DNA from 4 places in the Paenibacillus sp. LjRoot153 genome. Region 1 is predicted to be linked to each of the others. Evidence: riboswitches for the same ligand, from Rfam matches in the RefSeq annotation. Region 1 holds a riboswitch; each other region holds the start of a gene.
The links. Region 1 has a riboswitch for cyclic di-AMP ahead of ACSQ8P_RS07545 (stalk domain-containing protein). Riboswitches for the same ligand answer to the same signal wherever they lie in the genome.
Positions count from the first base shown of each region.

Region 2: linked by a shared signal. The riboswitch ahead of ACSQ8P_RS06195 (ABC transporter ATP-binding protein) and the one ahead of ACSQ8P_RS07545 (stalk domain-containing protein) in region 1 are both predicted to bind cyclic di-AMP.
Region 3: linked by a shared signal. The riboswitch ahead of ACSQ8P_RS33790 (C40 family peptidase) and the one ahead of ACSQ8P_RS07545 (stalk domain-containing protein) in region 1 are both predicted to bind cyclic di-AMP.
Region 4: linked by a shared signal. The riboswitch ahead of ACSQ8P_RS04265 (C40 family peptidase) and the one ahead of ACSQ8P_RS07545 (stalk domain-containing protein) in region 1 are both predicted to bind cyclic di-AMP.

Region 1 covers NZ_CAXUQH020000001.1:1,715,133-1,719,343, forward strand. Annotated here, with positions in the region: gene ACSQ8P_RS07535 (molybdopterin molybdotransferase MoeA) at 1-629, shown strand, start outside; gene ACSQ8P_RS07540 (sporulation protein YjcZ) at 844-948, opposite strand; gene ACSQ8P_RS07545 (stalk domain-containing protein) at 1,106-1,903, opposite strand; cyclic di-AMP (ydaO/yuaA leader) riboswitch at 1,908-2,059, opposite strand; gene ACSQ8P_RS07550 (PspA/IM30 family protein) at 2,216-2,872, shown strand; gene liaF (cell wall-active antibiotics response protein LiaF) at 3,004-3,666, shown strand; gene ACSQ8P_RS07560 (histidine kinase) at 3,692-4,211, shown strand, end outside.
Region 2 covers NZ_CAXUQH020000001.1:1,407,199-1,411,409, reverse strand. Annotated here, with positions in the region: gene ACSQ8P_RS06205 (ABC transporter permease subunit) at 1-643, opposite strand, end outside; gene ACSQ8P_RS06200 (ABC transporter permease subunit) at 670-1,467, opposite strand; gene ACSQ8P_RS06195 (ABC transporter ATP-binding protein) at 1,474-2,358, opposite strand; cyclic di-AMP (ydaO/yuaA leader) riboswitch at 2,474-2,639, opposite strand; gene ACSQ8P_RS06190 (hypothetical protein) at 3,015-3,377, shown strand; gene ACSQ8P_RS06185 (AraC family transcriptional regulator) at 3,421-4,211, opposite strand, start outside.
Region 3 covers NZ_CAXUQH020000001.1:7,766,792-7,771,002, forward strand. Annotated here, with positions in the region: gene ACSQ8P_RS33780 (M1 family metallopeptidase) at 1-549, shown strand, start outside; gene ACSQ8P_RS33785 (hypothetical protein) at 594-1,412, shown strand; cyclic di-AMP (ydaO/yuaA leader) riboswitch at 1,580-1,718, shown strand; gene ACSQ8P_RS33790 (C40 family peptidase) at 1,722-2,192, shown strand; gene ACSQ8P_RS33795 (MSMEG_1061 family FMN-dependent PPOX-type flavoprotein) at 2,332-2,943, shown strand; guanidine-I (ykkC/yxkD leader) riboswitch at 3,013-3,115, shown strand; gene sugE (quaternary ammonium compound efflux SMR transporter SugE) at 3,206-3,526, shown strand; gene ACSQ8P_RS33805 (methyltransferase domain-containing protein) at 3,575-4,211, opposite strand, start outside.
Region 4 covers NZ_CAXUQH020000001.1:920,736-924,946, reverse strand. Annotated here, with positions in the region: gene yyaC (spore protease YyaC) at 1-279, opposite strand, end outside; gene ACSQ8P_RS04270 (hypothetical protein) at 647-1,306, opposite strand; gene ACSQ8P_RS04265 (C40 family peptidase) at 1,492-2,379, opposite strand; cyclic di-AMP (ydaO/yuaA leader) riboswitch at 2,383-2,545, opposite strand; gene ACSQ8P_RS04260 (GNAT family N-acetyltransferase) at 2,670-3,191, opposite strand; gene ACSQ8P_RS04255 (acetylxylan esterase) at 3,256-4,203, opposite strand.

The DNA of each region.
Region 1 (4,211 bases):
TGCAACCAGGGAAAATACGTAACAGTAACAGTTATATGTTAGCGGCTCAAGTAGAAGCAAACGGGGGAGCGGCCCTCATCATGCCAGCACTCTCGGATGATCCTGGGCAAGTGGAAGCCGCGCTTGAAGCTGTTCTGCCTGATGTCGATCTTATTCTGACATCTGGCGGTGTCTCTGTTGGCGATTACGACGTGCTCGTCGATTTATTCGGTCGTTTCGATGGGAAGCTATTGTTTAATAAAGTGGCGATGCGCCCAGGCACACCAACGAGTGCTGCGTTATGGAAAGGCAAGCTGCTCATGGCACTGTCTGGTAATCCCGGCGCTTCGTTTGTAGGCTTTGAGCTATTCGCTAAGCCGATTATTAAGGCAATGTTAGGGTGCCAGCGTACAGAGGCGGAAGAGTTAACAGCCTTTTTGGATGTTCCATACGATAAACCTTCCGCTTATCCACGTTATATACGAGGGACAACACGAGTTGAAGCAGGGTGCCTATGGGTAAGGCCAGCGGGCATTGATAAATCGAGCATCATGGTATCGATCAAAGACGCGGATTGCTTGATTTGGCTGCCAGCTGGGGGGCAGGGCTACCACCGTGGTGATGGCGTGAAGGTGTATACAACGCGATAACGTAAATGAACTTATTCTTATATATGTGAAATTCAGTTGAAAATCGATAACATCGCAAGTTTGGCGCTAACAAGTAACCGTCTGTCAGGAGGGTAAGCTGTGGCGTCTTTTTTGCAGGAAGTGGCATTGATTATAAATGAAAAAGCCCGCCTACTGAAGCTTCGAAATGAGAAGCTTCAGTAGGCGGGTCTATTTTCTCAGGCGGAAGATGGTCTTAGTAGAAAGTAGCAAGAATGATGACCAACAGTACATAAAGAACAAGAATTATACCTACGGAATTTCCGTATCCTGGCGTTCCACAACCAACTACAGCTGACATAGTATCCCCTCCGGTTTTGAATGAATGTGGGTTAAACACTATACATCATATGTAGGTGGGAACCCTGTTGATTGGACATATGCCCTTATTCGATGGAACATTCACCTATCAAAAAGAGCTGCCCTTGATGACTCTTAGGGCAGCTCTCTCCATGCAATTAATTAGGAATTTGGTACACTTTAATTTTCTGAATGCCAAAGCTTCGTAGGGAATTCCTCGAGCCTGGGACAAAGATGTCTAGTCGCTTTCCTTTAATAGCTCCACCGGTATCGGTTGCATAGACATACATTCCGCCTTTAGGAAGCCCGCTAAACGAATAACCTTCAATATAAAGCTTCGTGCCAAGTGGAATGACGGAAGGATCAACAGCTACTGTGCCGATCGCTAGTGGATTGCCCATGTAATCAAAGGCTCCATAGCCGCCATTTTCAGAAGGATCTGCCGAGTAAGCTGTAGATTCAAATACTTGATAATCAGGTGCATGCTGCTCGCCATCTTTACTTAAGATAGCTAGATTACTGCTTGCATCCCACTGCACAGGTACGCCTGCGGTTGTGGATAGGAAACGAAGCGGCACATATACCCGTCCATTTTGATATTGGGAAGCTCCGTCTAAGACGACCGTTTCCTCATCAATGTTGGCTTCTTTTTGCCCTGAAACCAAGGTAATCGTATGTTGGTTGTTAGTTAATGTTACCTGAATCTGATTTCCATTTTTTTTCCAATTCACTGTGTATCCAAGCTTCTCCGTTACAAACCGAAGTGGAACTTGGGTCGTGTGGTTGCCATCCAGAAATGGCTGTGCATCAGGGAAATGGATCAGGTCATCATTGACTTGCACTTTCACTTCCATTTCAGCCGCTTGCGCTGGCGCAGTAAATGGGGAAAGAAAGCCTCCTGCCAAAACTGTTAGTGAAACAGCAAGGCTAGTTAACCCTTTAGTAAGCTTATTCAATTGGTAATCCTCCTTCATGAGCCTTCGAGGTTAGTTGACGGGTTCGGGAAGAAGGTTCTCCCTAGTCTGCTCCAAGCCGAAGCAAATATTCACCCCAAGTATTTCGTCCCCCGTACCAGTGCCTTATTTATGCACTAGACTCGGCTTCAAATATTTTATCATCACAGGCATGCTCGGACAACGACCAATATATGGTTATGCCCCTCTGATACTGGACTTAGGTCTAGGTACAAAAACAGTCGATAGTCGGTTTTAGAACATCAGAAAGTGAGCTACCATAAGAGTATGATGAAGGGTGAGGGGCGATTTAACATGAACAATAAGAATCGGGAAATTGATCCTACTAATATATTTGACCGTATTGGCAAAATGGCTGAAACCGTCTGGCACGAGACTATCGGCAAAACGAATCCTGGCTCTAATGACGGCAGCCTGATAGCTCAGCTTGAGGAGCGCTACGAGGACGCGCTGCAGGCAACGATTGCGCTGCGCAGTCACATCGCGCGAGCGGAAGAGATGGCGAAGCTGCGCGGCGAGCAGGCCGAGCTTGCGATGCGCGCTGGCGAAGAGGATCTCGCGAGGCTCGCGCTGCAAGAGAAGCTGCGCGAGGAAGCTGCGAGCGAGCACTACCGCGCGCAGTACGCGAGCAGCCAGGACTTGTGCCTGGCGCTCGCAGAGGAACTGCGCGTGCTGCGTGTGGGGCACGCAGCCGAGGATGTGCAGCCGTGCGGCGGGCTGCACGGCAAAGAGGCTCGCGACACTTGGCGCGAGCTGGAGGTTACCGGCCGCGAGCTCGGCCGGGAGGCGTTGCAGGGGCTCCGCGTGGCGGGCCGCCTGTCGAAGGAAACGCTGAAGGAAGCCGGAGGCAACCTTCAGCATGAACTGCGCGTGCTGCGAAGCAAGCTGCAGCATGAGTGGCAGCAGGAGCAGCGTTCTCGCGATGGGCGAGATCCACGCGATAGCAAATAGTCCTGGATGGTGGCCTCCACGAAAGCAAAGCCTTGCTCTATAAGGATTTGCATCTTGGAGGTCGTCCATTCTTATGGTATGCTAGGAATCGTATGAACGTAAGAGAAATGGCAGCCAGAGGAGGTGCATCGATGGGAGAGGAAACGAAAAATAACCGCAGCCGGAATACAGCGCTTGTGCTGATTGGAGCCGGTGTTTTTTTGCTTCTGGAACATACCATAGGCTTTTTTCCCGTTATGGCCGTAATCCTTATTTTGCTGGGCATTCATCGTGTTCGTTCACGCAAAGAGCGCAAGGGTTATGTGCTGATGGGGATTGGTGCCGTCATTTTATTTGGTGATCATCTCACCATTGTCATTTCGGTTGTGTTGATTTCATTAGGTTTATTTTTCATTCGATCCAAGCAGGTTCATAAAGATGATACGTATACCCAAAAGCAAAAGATTGTCGATAGTGTTCGCCTAGGACGAGAGCCATGGATTCAACGGAATACCTCGACTTGGTACTTGGTGGGAGAAACGTATATAGATCTTTCAATGGCCATTCTCGAACAAAAAGAAACAACAGTTATCCTACAGGGTGTTGTAGGAGATATCGATATAAAAGTGCCTGATGATATCGGCGTTTCCGTTACAGCTTCCGTCATGCTAGGTCAGCTTCAAATCGCGGAAGAAAAAGAATCAGGTGTGATGAACAAAGTAGTTTGGCAATCGCAGAATTATCAACATTGCGACCATCGGGTGAAACTCATACTCTCTTTCATCGTAGGAGATATCAAGGTCAAAGTATTGTAACTTTCTTTAGGGGGTTCTTCACCAAGTGGATGGCTACAAACGACGATTAACGAACATGATCTGGCGCAGCATGGGGGAAGCCATCCTTTTTAGCTTCGCCGTTTTCGGTGCTATGCTGTATTTTCTGAATTCAAGACATTTAATTGAGCCCTTTACCAGCTGGCAGCAGGGTGTCAAGTTCTCGTTCATGGCCTTGTTGATTCTGGGTGTAATTGGTGCGGTGTTCGGTTACTGGAACAGCTCTAAGGTGACACGCAGACTGGAGCCGATGATGGAGACGATGATTTTATTAGAAAAAGGAACATTTGCCCGAGAAGGCTTTCAAAACGGGGATGATGATGAGATTGGACGCTTAGGCGAACAACTCGGCCGGATTATGAAGCGATGGGAAGAGCAAGTGACCTCCCTTCAACGGCTGTCGAATAGTAATGCTGAACTTACCGAGAAAGCCAAGCTTTCCGCGGTTATTGAAGAGCGTCAGCGCTTGGCGCGCGAGCTGCATGATGCGGTAAGTCAGCAGTTGTTTGCTATATCTATGACAGCCA
Region 2 (4,211 bases), 310 kb from region 1:
TCAAGAATGCCAGCTTATCATTGAAATCAATGGCAATGGATAAAATAAACGTGATGAGCATGATGCCTGTTGACAGTGAGGCTGCTTTTTTGGCATTTTTATAAACGGCTGCAATGGACGTTCCAATGACTAGAAAGAGCAGCTGTAGAATAAACATGCCCAGCATGACGATGGAGATATCACCATTGACAGCCTCACCTTTGCTGTAAGCCCCAACGATCAACATACTCGAAATCCATGACACGAGGTTAAAAATAACAATGTTCACTAAAGCGCTTAGCAGCTTCCGAGTGATGATTCCATGCCTCGATAATGGCTTCACGAATAAAAACTCTGCCGTCTTGTCCCGCTCTTCCTTCGCGATGATATTGGCCCCAAGCATAGTCGCATGGATCGTTGCCATTAACAAGAAATATAAGACCAAGATGCCAAAATAACCGCTTGCCTTCGATAAATCTAATGCGCCTCCACCCATGATCACTTGAAGGGACTTTGGCATTTCGGCCATAAGATCATTAATCTGTCCGTTAGCTGCCGTTGCTTGATACTTGTTCATGCCACTGACCACTAGAAAAATGAGTCCTAAGCTCCAAAAAATCATCGATTTCCGATACGTTCTTAGTTCTCTCCAAAAAATATTCACTGGCTGTTCCCTCCTCTCACCCGCGTTTATACGGCATGAACATCCTTTTTCGTGTAAATGAAATAGCACGCAGCTATCGAAACGACGATAATTCCGATAGTTGCAATGACATAAGGTGTTTCATAGCTCGCATGCTCCAGCATGTATTTCCCGCTAAAGTATTTGAATGGCGAGAAATAGCGTTTAGCTCCCTCCCCATCTACGGCAACGACCATTCCGATAACGAAAAAGGCAAACACCGTACCAAGACTGATGGATAAGACGGCTTTTATTTTAGAAAATACGACTGAAATGATGAATCCTATAGCTAGAAACATGAGCTGGATAAACAGTAACGTGAATGAAATTAATAGAAATACGCTCACATCGAAATCAACTGTTTTTACTTGAAGTGCCATTAGATAGGCTGCGGCGATATAGATCACACACGTTATCACTAAGGAAGCCACTGCTGCTAATAGCTTGGAAGTCAATATTTTCGTCCGCGTTACGGGCTTCGTAAGAAGAAAGTCTGCTGTTTTCTCACGAACTTCTTTCGAGACGATAGATGTTCCCAAAACCATGGCTTGAATGGCTCCGCAAAGTGTAATGTACATAAAGATATAGATATAGAACCCAAGCAGGGTGCCGAACGTTTCGATTTGAATACCAAGCGCTTTCCTGACACCTTCGGGATATCCCTCTAATACCTTAGAGAACTCAGCAAAATCCTTAGAGACAGAAGGAAAAAGGGATAGGAATAATACGATGACTGCAATTAAGGAGCACGTCCACGTGATCGTGGATTTTCGATAAGCTCGCAATTCATGAAGGAATATATTCATCCCACCTTAAGCCTCCTTCTCATAGTAGTGCATGAAGATCTCCTCTAAATCAGGCTCTTCGATCCATAGATTATCAATTTCAATTTCAGCAATTTTTCTCATGACTTGATTAATGTTGCCTTTAAATAAGAAGCTGGTTGTTTGGCCTTGGACATCAATGTTATTGACCCCGTTCATTTTGAAGAAAGTAGGATCGAGCACTTCTGCCGTGTCAATTTTAAATCGCTTGAAATTGTTTTCTTTTAACGTACTGATTTTCTCAACCGTTACAATCCTGCCTTCCTTAATAATCGCAACTCGATCACATAGTCGCTGAACTTCACTCAATATATGAGAGGAAAAAAGAATCGTAGCTCCCCTTTTATTCTGTTGTTCAAGCAATTCGAAAAACCTTTGCTGCATGAGCGGATCCAGTCCACTAGTCGGTTCATCAAGGATAATCAGCTTAGGATCGTGCAGCAGCCCTTGAACGATGCCCACTTTCTTTTTGTTTCCCAAAGATAAATCATCAATTTTTTTCGTAACGTCCAGATCCATGATTTCAGCAAGCTCTTTGATTCTTTTGGTGCAATCCTTCTTGTAAAAGCTAGCTGAATACTTGAGTAGGTCGATCACCTTCATGTTGTCATAATAAAAAACTTCCGACGGTAAATACCCGATTTCCTTCTTAATTTCAGGCGCAAACTGGATGCAGTCTTTCCCGAAAATTTTGGCACTGCCGCTTGTGGGAAAAATCAGCGACAGCAGCGTTCGAATCGTTGTTGATTTCCCAGCACCATTCGGTCCAATAAAACCAAAGATCTCCCCTTCTTCAATCGAAAAACTAACGTCTTTAATGCCTCTTGCGTTCCCATAGGTTTTGGTCAGATTATTAATTTCAATTGCATGCATGACGCATCCTCCTTGTGGAATATATGTAATTTATTGGGTTAATGACAAGCAAAAAGAAGCCCTAAGAGCAGAGAATCTCTACTCTCGGACTTCTTCACATAAGAAGGCGAGTGTGCGGTTCTCTCTCAATGCACCTACGAGGTTAGCTGTCGGATTCGGACTTGAGAGCGTCCTACCTAATGCTTGCGAGCATCAGGATTCACCCCATGAAGCCATGTGTTGCTGGAACGGCTTCGATTGGTTCCCCCGTTTCCCTACTGGGAATTAAGTGGTTTCTTTTTACCACATAAGAAAGTATAAGTTTTCGGTTCCCGAAAATAGCTTTCTTATTGGCGATAAAACCTAGCTCTAAACGCGGTCGCTCATCTTCGAGTGGCTTCGATAGAGGTTTTCTCACTAAAAATCAACTTGTCGTAATGAATCTTACGCCGTTCTCAATAGAATGTAAAACGTAGATTCGCCTTTAATTTATGCAGATTTGACTTTGGTAGTTGATGAAAGCGTATACATTTAATGGTGACGTTGATTATCCCATACTTTGCTACTTATTAGTGCTCTTTCGGGAATAAAGTCCTGTGAAGTGGCTGCCTAAGACAATCACGTCAATTCGAACCATTGGAAACGATGAAATCAATCTGATATACTAACTCCAATAAATGGCATCTATTATTTTAAAGTGGCGGATTCGAATGTCTAATTCAAGCATGTTTACAATGGCGTTGTACCGCCCCCATCCAGGAAAAGAAGCAGAACTAGCCGAGATTGTCAAAGGTCACATCCCTGTGCTTCGCGAGGAAGGGCTTATCACGGAATTCCCGCCGGTAACGCTGCAATCTGTAGACGGAACGCTTATTGAAATATTCGAGTGGTTATCCGAGGAGGCCAAGGACCAAGCACATACGTCCCCGAAAGTATGGCCGATTTGGGAAAACATGATGAAAGTTGCCGAGCTGGTAAGCCTTTCGTCGCTTCCTGAAGCAGCCAAGCCTTTTCCAAATTTCAAAAGAGTCACGCTCTAGCCGTAATGGCCCGCAAAAAACCTTCATTTACTTGAAGGTTTTTTTACGTGTTATACACCCGCCGATACTCCTGTGGAGTCAGTCCGGTATGCTCCCGGAAGCGCGCAATAAAGTAGCTGCTCTGGGAAAATCCGATATGCTCTGCGACTTGTTTAATTGTCCATTCGGTAGACATAAGCAGCTGCTTGGCTACAACAAGACGACATTCAAACAGCCACACCATCGGAGTCCGCCCCATCACTTCGTGAAACATCCGACTAAAATAATAGGTACTGAAGCCTGCCTGCTCGGCCATCTGCAGGAGCGTTAGCGGATTCGTGCAGTGAGTTCGAATATATTCCGCAACCTCTCTCATCCGTGCACGTTTATCCAGTATGGTTGCCGTTCCATGTGTCTCCGCACGTAAGGCAAGCTCAGCAAGCAGTTCATAGAGCTTTACAGCCAATTGCACTTCGTTCCGATCATAAGGGGATGCCAACTCCAATAAGCCCCCGGTCATTTGTTTGAGTTTGGGTACATCACCGTAAGTAAACAACCACACAGCTGAAGTACCTTGATCGTTCAATAGCCTGTCGAGTCCTTCACCTGCAAGGTGCACCCAGAATACTTGCCAAGGATCGTTCGGGTCTGTTCGATACTCCTGCTCGAGGCCCGCCCCGTAATAAAAGCCTTGTCCTGCTTCCAGGCAAAATTCCTTCCCGTTCGCTTTGACATATCCCTTACCGCTTAACACAATATGTAAATTTGCTTGTTGCAGCTGCCCCTTAATCCGCCACTCCTGATGTTCGGGGAATTCCGCATATTGACCAATCATATCCGGATACACCGTGTAGT
Region 3 (4,211 bases), 6.1 Mb from region 1:
CTCGTGCTGAAAGCGATTGAGCAGCAAGTCGGCACCAAGACGATGGATCGTATCATGAAATCCTATTTCCAAAAGTGGCAGTTCAAGCATCCGTCTACGAAGGATTTCCAACAGGTCGTGGAGGATGTCAGCAAAACAAATTGGAATGACTTCTTTAATCAGTATGTCTATGGCGATATGATGATGGATTACTCCGTCGAAAGTGTTCATATAAAGCCTCAGGGCATCAAGGGATCCGAGACTTACGAAAGCACAGTTCGCCTCATGAAGCATGGGGGTAACTCACCGGAAGTACCGATTCAGTTCCATTTCACAGATGGTACAACGTTAGATAAAACATGGGATGGCAAGGAAGGCAGCATTGAATTCAAATTAACGCATGCCTCCCCTGTCGACTGGGTGCGCATAGATCCCAAGTACACGCTCATTCTCGAAAATAAGCACATCAACAACTTTTATCAAACGCAATTAAATACGAAGTGGCAAATTCGGTGGAATCTCGGCATTATTCAGTTCCTGCAAGCCATATTCGGCTCAGTCGCCTGGTAGGACTTGGCTTACGTCTCATGACAAACTCTGAGGAGGGACCCTCGTTGGCCACCTATATCAAATCAGGCTTCAGGGCAGCTATGGCTCAGCCCTTTGCCACGATCATCTTATTCCTATATCAAATGGGCTGGGGTATTCTCCTGTATAAGCTTGTACAAGGTATTCTTGTCCCTCTCATGCATCGGTTCCCCGGCGCTGAGCAACCCAAGCAGGCATTGCAGATTTTCCTAGCAGAGAGCCAGTTTCAATTAATTAAAACAGATCTCAGCTATCCTTATCTAATGTGGCTTGCTGTACTTTTATGTGCTCGCATGCTGCTGACGCCTCTCTTAAATGGCGGTGTCTACTACTCACTCACACACGCTCATCAGAATGCCGGTTATCGTTTCTTTCGCGGGATGAAGGAACTCATGCTCCCTTTCCTGCTCGTCTACCTGATCCGTATCGCGCTAACGCTTTTCCCACTCATCTGGCTTATTCCGAAAGCCGCTTATATTCTAGGGCATAACGGCTCCTACGAGCAGATTGTTCTCAAGCTTCTACCTTGGATACTTAGTTTAATGGTCTATGGTTTTCTCCTGCAGCTGCTGTTTATGTATGTGCAATTCGCCATCGCGGCTAAGCTGGGTATCCTATCTACCATCTTCTCTTTCTTTCGATATTCGCTGCCGATTATCGGACTTGCCATCATCCTATTACTGTTCACAGGACTTTTGGCAGGGGTCACAGTCACGGCCACTTACCTATGGGCAGGACTAGTAGCCCTGATTATTTATCAGTTGTATCCTCTCTTCCACATTTTCATCCAAATTTGGGGCATTTCGTCCCAATATCAGCTTCTTTCGGCCAAAATATCCAATTAATATCCAGCAAAACAGCGAATAGACAAGCGTTCTCCCCTTCTCTTTGAGAAAGGGGCTTTTTTTTGTCTATTTTCCGAACGATTCGCCTATTTTTCAGCCTTATTTCTTATAAAAAAAGAGGAATTTCATTTTTTATGACGAATTAAAAGGACTAGCATCAAAAAACCAAATTTTTCATGCCGAATTCCTCAGTTTATGGGGAAACGGGGGAACCACTCCGGGTGAATTGATCTTGCAAGACAGGGATCATAGGGAACCTTCAACCGAACCCTCCAGCTAACCTCGTAGGCACCGGAAGGAGACAAGCAGTTGAAGAAAGTTGTTGGTCTTATTTTTAGTCTTGTTTTGTTTTTGAGCGTAAGTGTAGGAAGCGTTTTCGCAGCATCCGATATGGATAAAGCGGTAGACGAGCTTGTTGGAACTCCTTACAGATGGGCAGGAACGACAACCAAAGGATTCGATTGCTCTGGTTTCACGTCCTACTTGTTCGACGAGTTCGGCATCGACCTTCCACACAGCTCCAAATCACAAAACGGTGAAGGCTACTGGGTTGACAAAAGTGATCTTCGTAAGGGCGATCTTGTATTTTTCAACACAGATGGCAGCGGCATCTCTCACGTAGGGATGTACCTCGGTAATGGTGAATTCGTTCACTCCGCTACTAATCAAGGTGTTGTTAAGAATAAGTTGAGCGAATCCTATTATGCGAAGCGGTACGTATCAGCCAGACGTGTTCTATGGGATGATATCTACAATCAACTAACTGCTGAATCCAAGTAATATTCTCGGCACAGAATGAAGCCCTGCAAGCTTTGCTCGTAAGAGCGGTTTGTAGGGCTTCATTCATTTGAACAAGGCTATCTGCGTATACTACTACATATAACCAAGGGCGCATCAGCCCCGAGGAAGGAAAAAACGCATGGATAATATACAAGACAGTACGTCACCCCCATTTCCCGGCATCATTCGATCCATTGATGAAATTAGAGATCATATTGGAGAGCCTCATCCTGCAGTTCAAAATAAAGTTATCAACCAAATCGACGAGCACGCCCAAGCGTTTATCGCCAAATCACCTTTATTCTTCTTATCTACATCGGGTGCGAATGGACTGTGTGATGTATCCCCCCGCGGCGATAGCCCAGGCTTCGTTCGCGTTCTCGATAAGCACCGCTTCATTTATCCAGAAAGACTCGGAAACCGCCGAATAGATTCCATACATAATCTACTGACCAACCCGCAAGTGGGCCTCCTCTTCATCATCCCTGGGGTCGAGACAGTGCTCCGCGTCAATGGACGCGCTTGGCTGACGAGAGATGAAGAGCTCCTTGCGACTATGCAGCTTAATGGGAAATCACCTATTGCCGCTGTCGGCGTTGAGGTGCAGGAATGCTTCGTGCACTGCAGTCGTGCCCTTAAGCTATCAAAGATATGGGATTCCGCAACGTGGGTACCCGAACAAGAACAGCCCGATGCCATGGATATGTTCCGTGCACATCTGGCATTGAACAACATAGCGCTAGAGGAATAAGGATATAAACTAACTAGTTAGCTAAAACATATAACTTGACATGGCATGTTAGCGAGCCTATAATAACGTCATGTCGTTTTCTAGGGTTCCGCGGCGCATCACCGCTGGCTGGTCCAAGGGAAAACACACAGCAGATATGCTGTGGTCACGGAGGGAGAAAAGCCCGGGAGTCTATCGCAACAGTGCGATATTCCCGGGCTTTTCTCTGTTTATTTTGTGCCACTGACATCGTAAATTCCCCACATGAAGGAGTGTTTTCATTATGGCATGGTTATTTCTAGTCATTGCAGGTGTATTTGAGGTAGTATGGGCCATCTCATTGAAATTTTCCAATGGCTTCACGCGACTTGTCCCGTCCATTGTTACAATTCTAGGTATGATCGTTAGCTTCTATTTCTTAGCTGCAGCAACGAAAACTCTTCCGATTGGAACAGCCTATGCAGCCTGGACCGGCATCGGTGCTGTCGGTGCGATTATCATAGGTACGCTTTTCCTCGATGAACCGGTCAGTTTGACCCGAATCTTGTTTATGGTCTTAATTTTGGTCGGTGTGCTCGGACTAAAGTTTACGTCAGGGCACTAAGATCCGTCGAGGACGAATTCTTTGCGATTGGGTCACGCACACGCTGGGCTATTTGATTGTATAGCTCACATACCAGAAGCTGCCTCCCACAAAGATGCGCAAATGCTGTGACAAGGGTCGAAAAATGTCATTCAACTCTTCGTAGGTAAAATAGTTCTTAAGTATTTCATGCTTCGAGCCGTCGGCTAATTCGCGTCTTTTGTAGGTGTCTTCGCTATCCTCGTGGGTAATGAGCTCGCCGCCTCTGCCAGGCACATACACATTATCTGCGATAAAAACCTGCGCTCCGCTGCCTAATCGTTCATGGAAGCCTTGTAAAAAGCTGTCGATCCGATTCCGCGGAATATGCGAGAACCAGAAGTTCGCCAGCCCGTAATCGAACTCCCCTCTTATCTCGGAGAGCTCATACGCATCTCCTTCCTTGAAGGCCGCATTCCCCTTCGGCCATGACTTCGACTCCGCGATGCGCAGCACCTCTGGGCGGATGTCTACGCCAACAAGCTGCGTCGCCGTTTCTGCGGCAATGTGTGTCCAATATCCTGTGCCGCAAGCGATTTCCAACACACGGCGTCCCTCCACTTGCTTCTTCAGGATATCAGACAGAAGCGCCAATTCTTGTTGATACTCCGCATCCTCGCGGTGATAAATCCGTTCATACTCCTCTGCCCGTGCGCCGTAGTAGGCT
Region 4 (4,211 bases), 790 kb from region 1:
ATTCGGTGGAATTTCCTCCAAACGCATGGCCAAGTTAGTGGCATCACACGGTGCTGCAAGCGTGCCAATGACGTGTGGATAGCCTAGCTCTGCAAGCTTACTTCCCACTAGCGGACCTAGTGAATCGCCTGTAGAGCGATCTGTCCCTATACACACAAAAGCAAGCCGACTAGGCTCCAGCCCCTCGCTCAGTGCAATCTTTTGTAGAACCTGCCCTAACTGCTCGCCATCTACTTTTTTCCAAAACTGCTCTTGCAGCTCCATCGGTTCTTTCTCCATCTTTGCCTCCCTTTCAGGCATGTAGACCTAACCTTCACCTGACGCATGATAGTTCCATTCTTTCATATGGAGGTGGGCTGTGTCCACTTGCACACTCTGTCTTCGCGCACACCAAATAAGCGTTACTCGACGACCGAGCAAAGCCTATTCATGCCGCTTATAGAGGTTGTTCACAAATTCCACTTTTGATCACGAAGTAGTTCATGAAGCGTATTCGACATCGAATATTGAATTCAGCCGGAACTTCCGGTGCTCACGTAGCTTACACTACACTCCGCTCCTCATTTCCTATCTTCTTTCAATCTCCTCGGTGCTTAAAACCGGATTTTTTGAACATGCCGCTTATAGATCTGGCTATTCAACCTTCTTAATGTACGCGATTCATCCGAACAATGCGATAATAGAGCTGACCGCTAATCTCTTGCTCCACTTCCAAATAGCCTTCCGAGTGAACATAATCCCCCAACATATAGGTGGAAGCATCCGCCGAATCTGCATGAGTTAGAAAGAGTAGCGCTACCTTATCATCCCCAACCACAAATCCAACCTGTTCCTTCACCTGAAATTTCTCAAGAATTTTGCCATGATGTGATCTCACGATATGATGAAACCGCCAAGTGCCTTCTTCCTGTATGATAAAATAAAGCACACGATTGCGATGTGCATTGCTAAACTCCCGTGTCACACCGATCATACACACCTTCTCACCAACACGTAAATACTCATCAATCACATAGGATTTCAGTCGTAATCGATTAACATTCTTACTCTGAATATAAGTTTCCATCTCATCTATGGAGCGGTGATCCCTCGGATCTTGCTTCGTCGCGTAAAATACTTCTTTAATAAACGTATCCGTTTGGAATTGCCTAGCCCCTTTGAAATGGTTATACGTATGAAAAAATTGCTTAATCACGACCCGAATGTCTTCCGGTATGGCAGGACCCGTTTCCACGTTATACATGCGATCTGTTCGACCCGACCATTTAATTTTATGAAACCAGCTTTTCCAGACACTGACTTGCATGCCGTACGCGTCACCTACTTTCTTCCAACCATTGTTCCATTATAGGCTATAATTCTCAAAAATTCGATAAAAATCGCACAAATACGCGTAAAAAAAAGAGCATCTGCCGCTTTGCTTTCAAAGTAGAAAGACATAGCGAACATACGCTCTTACATAGCTTGCTTATACTTGATTTCGCAACTACCTTATAGCACGCGTTTGGCACCTACATATCTTGAGCCCCAATAGGAGCTATCTAGACTATCAACCGTTACACCAACGGACGTTGTCGAGGAAATGAATTGATTATTTCCAATGTAAATGCCCACATGATTGACGATACCGGAAGCAAAGAAGACAAGGTCTCCCGCTTTCAAATCCGTCACTCTCGCCCCTGCTTGATCGTACATTTGCACAGAGGTGCGTGGCAGCTCGATGCCTTTGGCCTCGTATAAATAACGAACGAATCCAGAGCAATCGAAGCCCTTAGGCGTTGTTCCTCCCCATCGGTAAGGCGTTCCTTTAAAAGTCGTTGCAGCTTGAATAATTTGAGCTGAAACGGATGGCTGAACGACCTTCGCTGCTGGGGCTGCTTGCGGCGGTGCTATCCAAGCCGGCTTGTGGGACTTACCGTCCTCTTCCACGATGGCGATTTTATTCGCATCGTTCCACGCAATCGCAGATCCAAACGTCTCTGTAACAAAGCGTAGTGGGACATAAGTACTTCCCTTAACCAAAGTTGGACTGCTCTCTAATTCAACTAACTTACTGTTCACGATCGCTTTCTCTTCGTCCGTTGTGAGTTGAATCGCCTGTTCCTTGTTCATAAGCGTGACGACGACTTCATCGCCTTCCTTCGCCCATCCCACTTGATAACCTAATTTCTCCGACAACACACGTAGTGGCACCTGAAGTGTACCTTCCGTATCAATAAACGGCTGTACTTCCGGGAACTGCACCAATTCATCATTGACCTGAACCTTTACCGAAGAGGTGTCTGGGGCAGCTGCATACGTGGATGGAGCGGCGTACAGGGAAATGGCTGCGCTTAGAAGAGCGCATGAACAAATAAAGCTTTTGGTAAAAAGTTTCAAAACGTTTTGCCTCCTTGAAGCCTCCGAGGTTAGTTGACGGGTTCGGGAAGAGGTTTTCCCTAGTGCGCCCCATTAGCCTAAGACTAACTGAGCACTCATTCACCCCAAGTAAAGAAGTCCCCCGTACCAGAGCTTTCGATGCTCCGAGATTCGGCATTTTTTGTCTATATTAGACTAGCATAGTTCGTTTTAGGCTGACAACTTTTGCGCATAGGTAAGTGTTTCCTTTTATGTAAAACCGCACAAAAACAGCCACTCTATACAGAGTAGCTGTCTCTTCCACAATCGCTTCACACCAAGCTTACAGGCTGCTTATACACCTCGGTAAACAATATATGCTTACAGGAATTAAACTCACTTTCCGTCAATGGACCTGGATAACTCATGATGTTGAGAGGCAATTTCAGTTGCCCTTCTCTAAGTGGAGGCTGCGCATAAGGAAATAGGTTCAAATGGAAATCGCAGCGCTTATAGAATTCAATTCTCCGCGTAGCATCTGAGGTATTCGGAGGCTCGACTTCAAGTACGATAGGTGTAGTAGCACTGCTCATATACGTTGTCAGCATCTTTTTACCAATCCCGCCACCTCTTATGGCAGCGTTGACGGCGATATGCTCCACAAATCGAAACGTGCTAAAATTCCAACTTGCCAAAAAACCAAGCAATTGCCCATGAACATCTCTCTCGACATCGATTCTATAATTGGGATGAGATAACAGCGCCCGCTGACCTTCATACGTCCTTATTTCCGTTACAGGAAAAGCCGTTTCCATCAGCTCAAATACATCTTCAAATGAATCTTCTTTTTCCATCTGTCAGCACCTCCCTTCAAGTTAGCAATAGGTTATCCAACCGGGAAGCTTCTTACTTCAGTCCCTACCATTTTGAGAAAAAAGCATGTGCTGCTGCATGGGATCCAGGAGGTGTCGCATGCCCCATGAAGGGGTACACTTCAATGGATTTGTGTGCAGATTCGATTCGGTTATACGCAGCGAAAATCGCCTCTGGTAAGCAACACGTATCTTTCAACCCTACCGTAACGTGAACAGGCTGCTGAATACGATCACCTAGATTCATGATATCAAAATAAGAAACTGTCCGCAGTACATCAGGCAGATACTCTGGGAAACGAGTAACGAATTCCGCTGCCTCACTTAGTGAGCTAACGGATTGCAACAGGCCTAGATCCATGTGACATAGGTTCGGCACATGGGCAATTGTTGCTCGAATGCGCTTCTCAAGCGCGGTCACGAGTAGGGCAAGTCCTCCGCCTTGGCTTCCGCCATATACGAATACTCGCTCACTGTCGATTTCTGGCTGCTCTAACGCACATTGCACTGCACGCAAGGAATCGATCGCAACCGCTCGGTAATAGCTCGTCTCAGCATCGAGAATACCCTGTGTAATCCATCCCCTCGTCATGCCGGTCTCCTGTGGCAGCAGGTTGCCGCTATCGCCGCCTTGCCCGCGTACATCAACAGCAAGTACCGCATACCCCATAAGCAACCAGGCTGCATGATCCTCGGGTCTCCCCTTGGAGCCAGTATAGCCTGGGAACGTAACAATACAAGGTACCTTCTTAGACTTGCTCTCTGCATTAGGCAGTAACAACCAAGCATGGATCGGTGTTTCCGCAGCACCCTGCAAGACGATCTTATTCACTTCCGCTTGTACAAAAGGTGATGCCACCGGCTCCCTTGTATAGGACGCAGCTTGTGTTGCTTCAGCGTAGGCGCGCTCCCAGAATGAAGCCAGATCAGCAGTCGCCGTTAACTCCGAATGATACTGGTGTAACCCATGAATACGATTTTCAATAGCGTTCATTTCGGTAA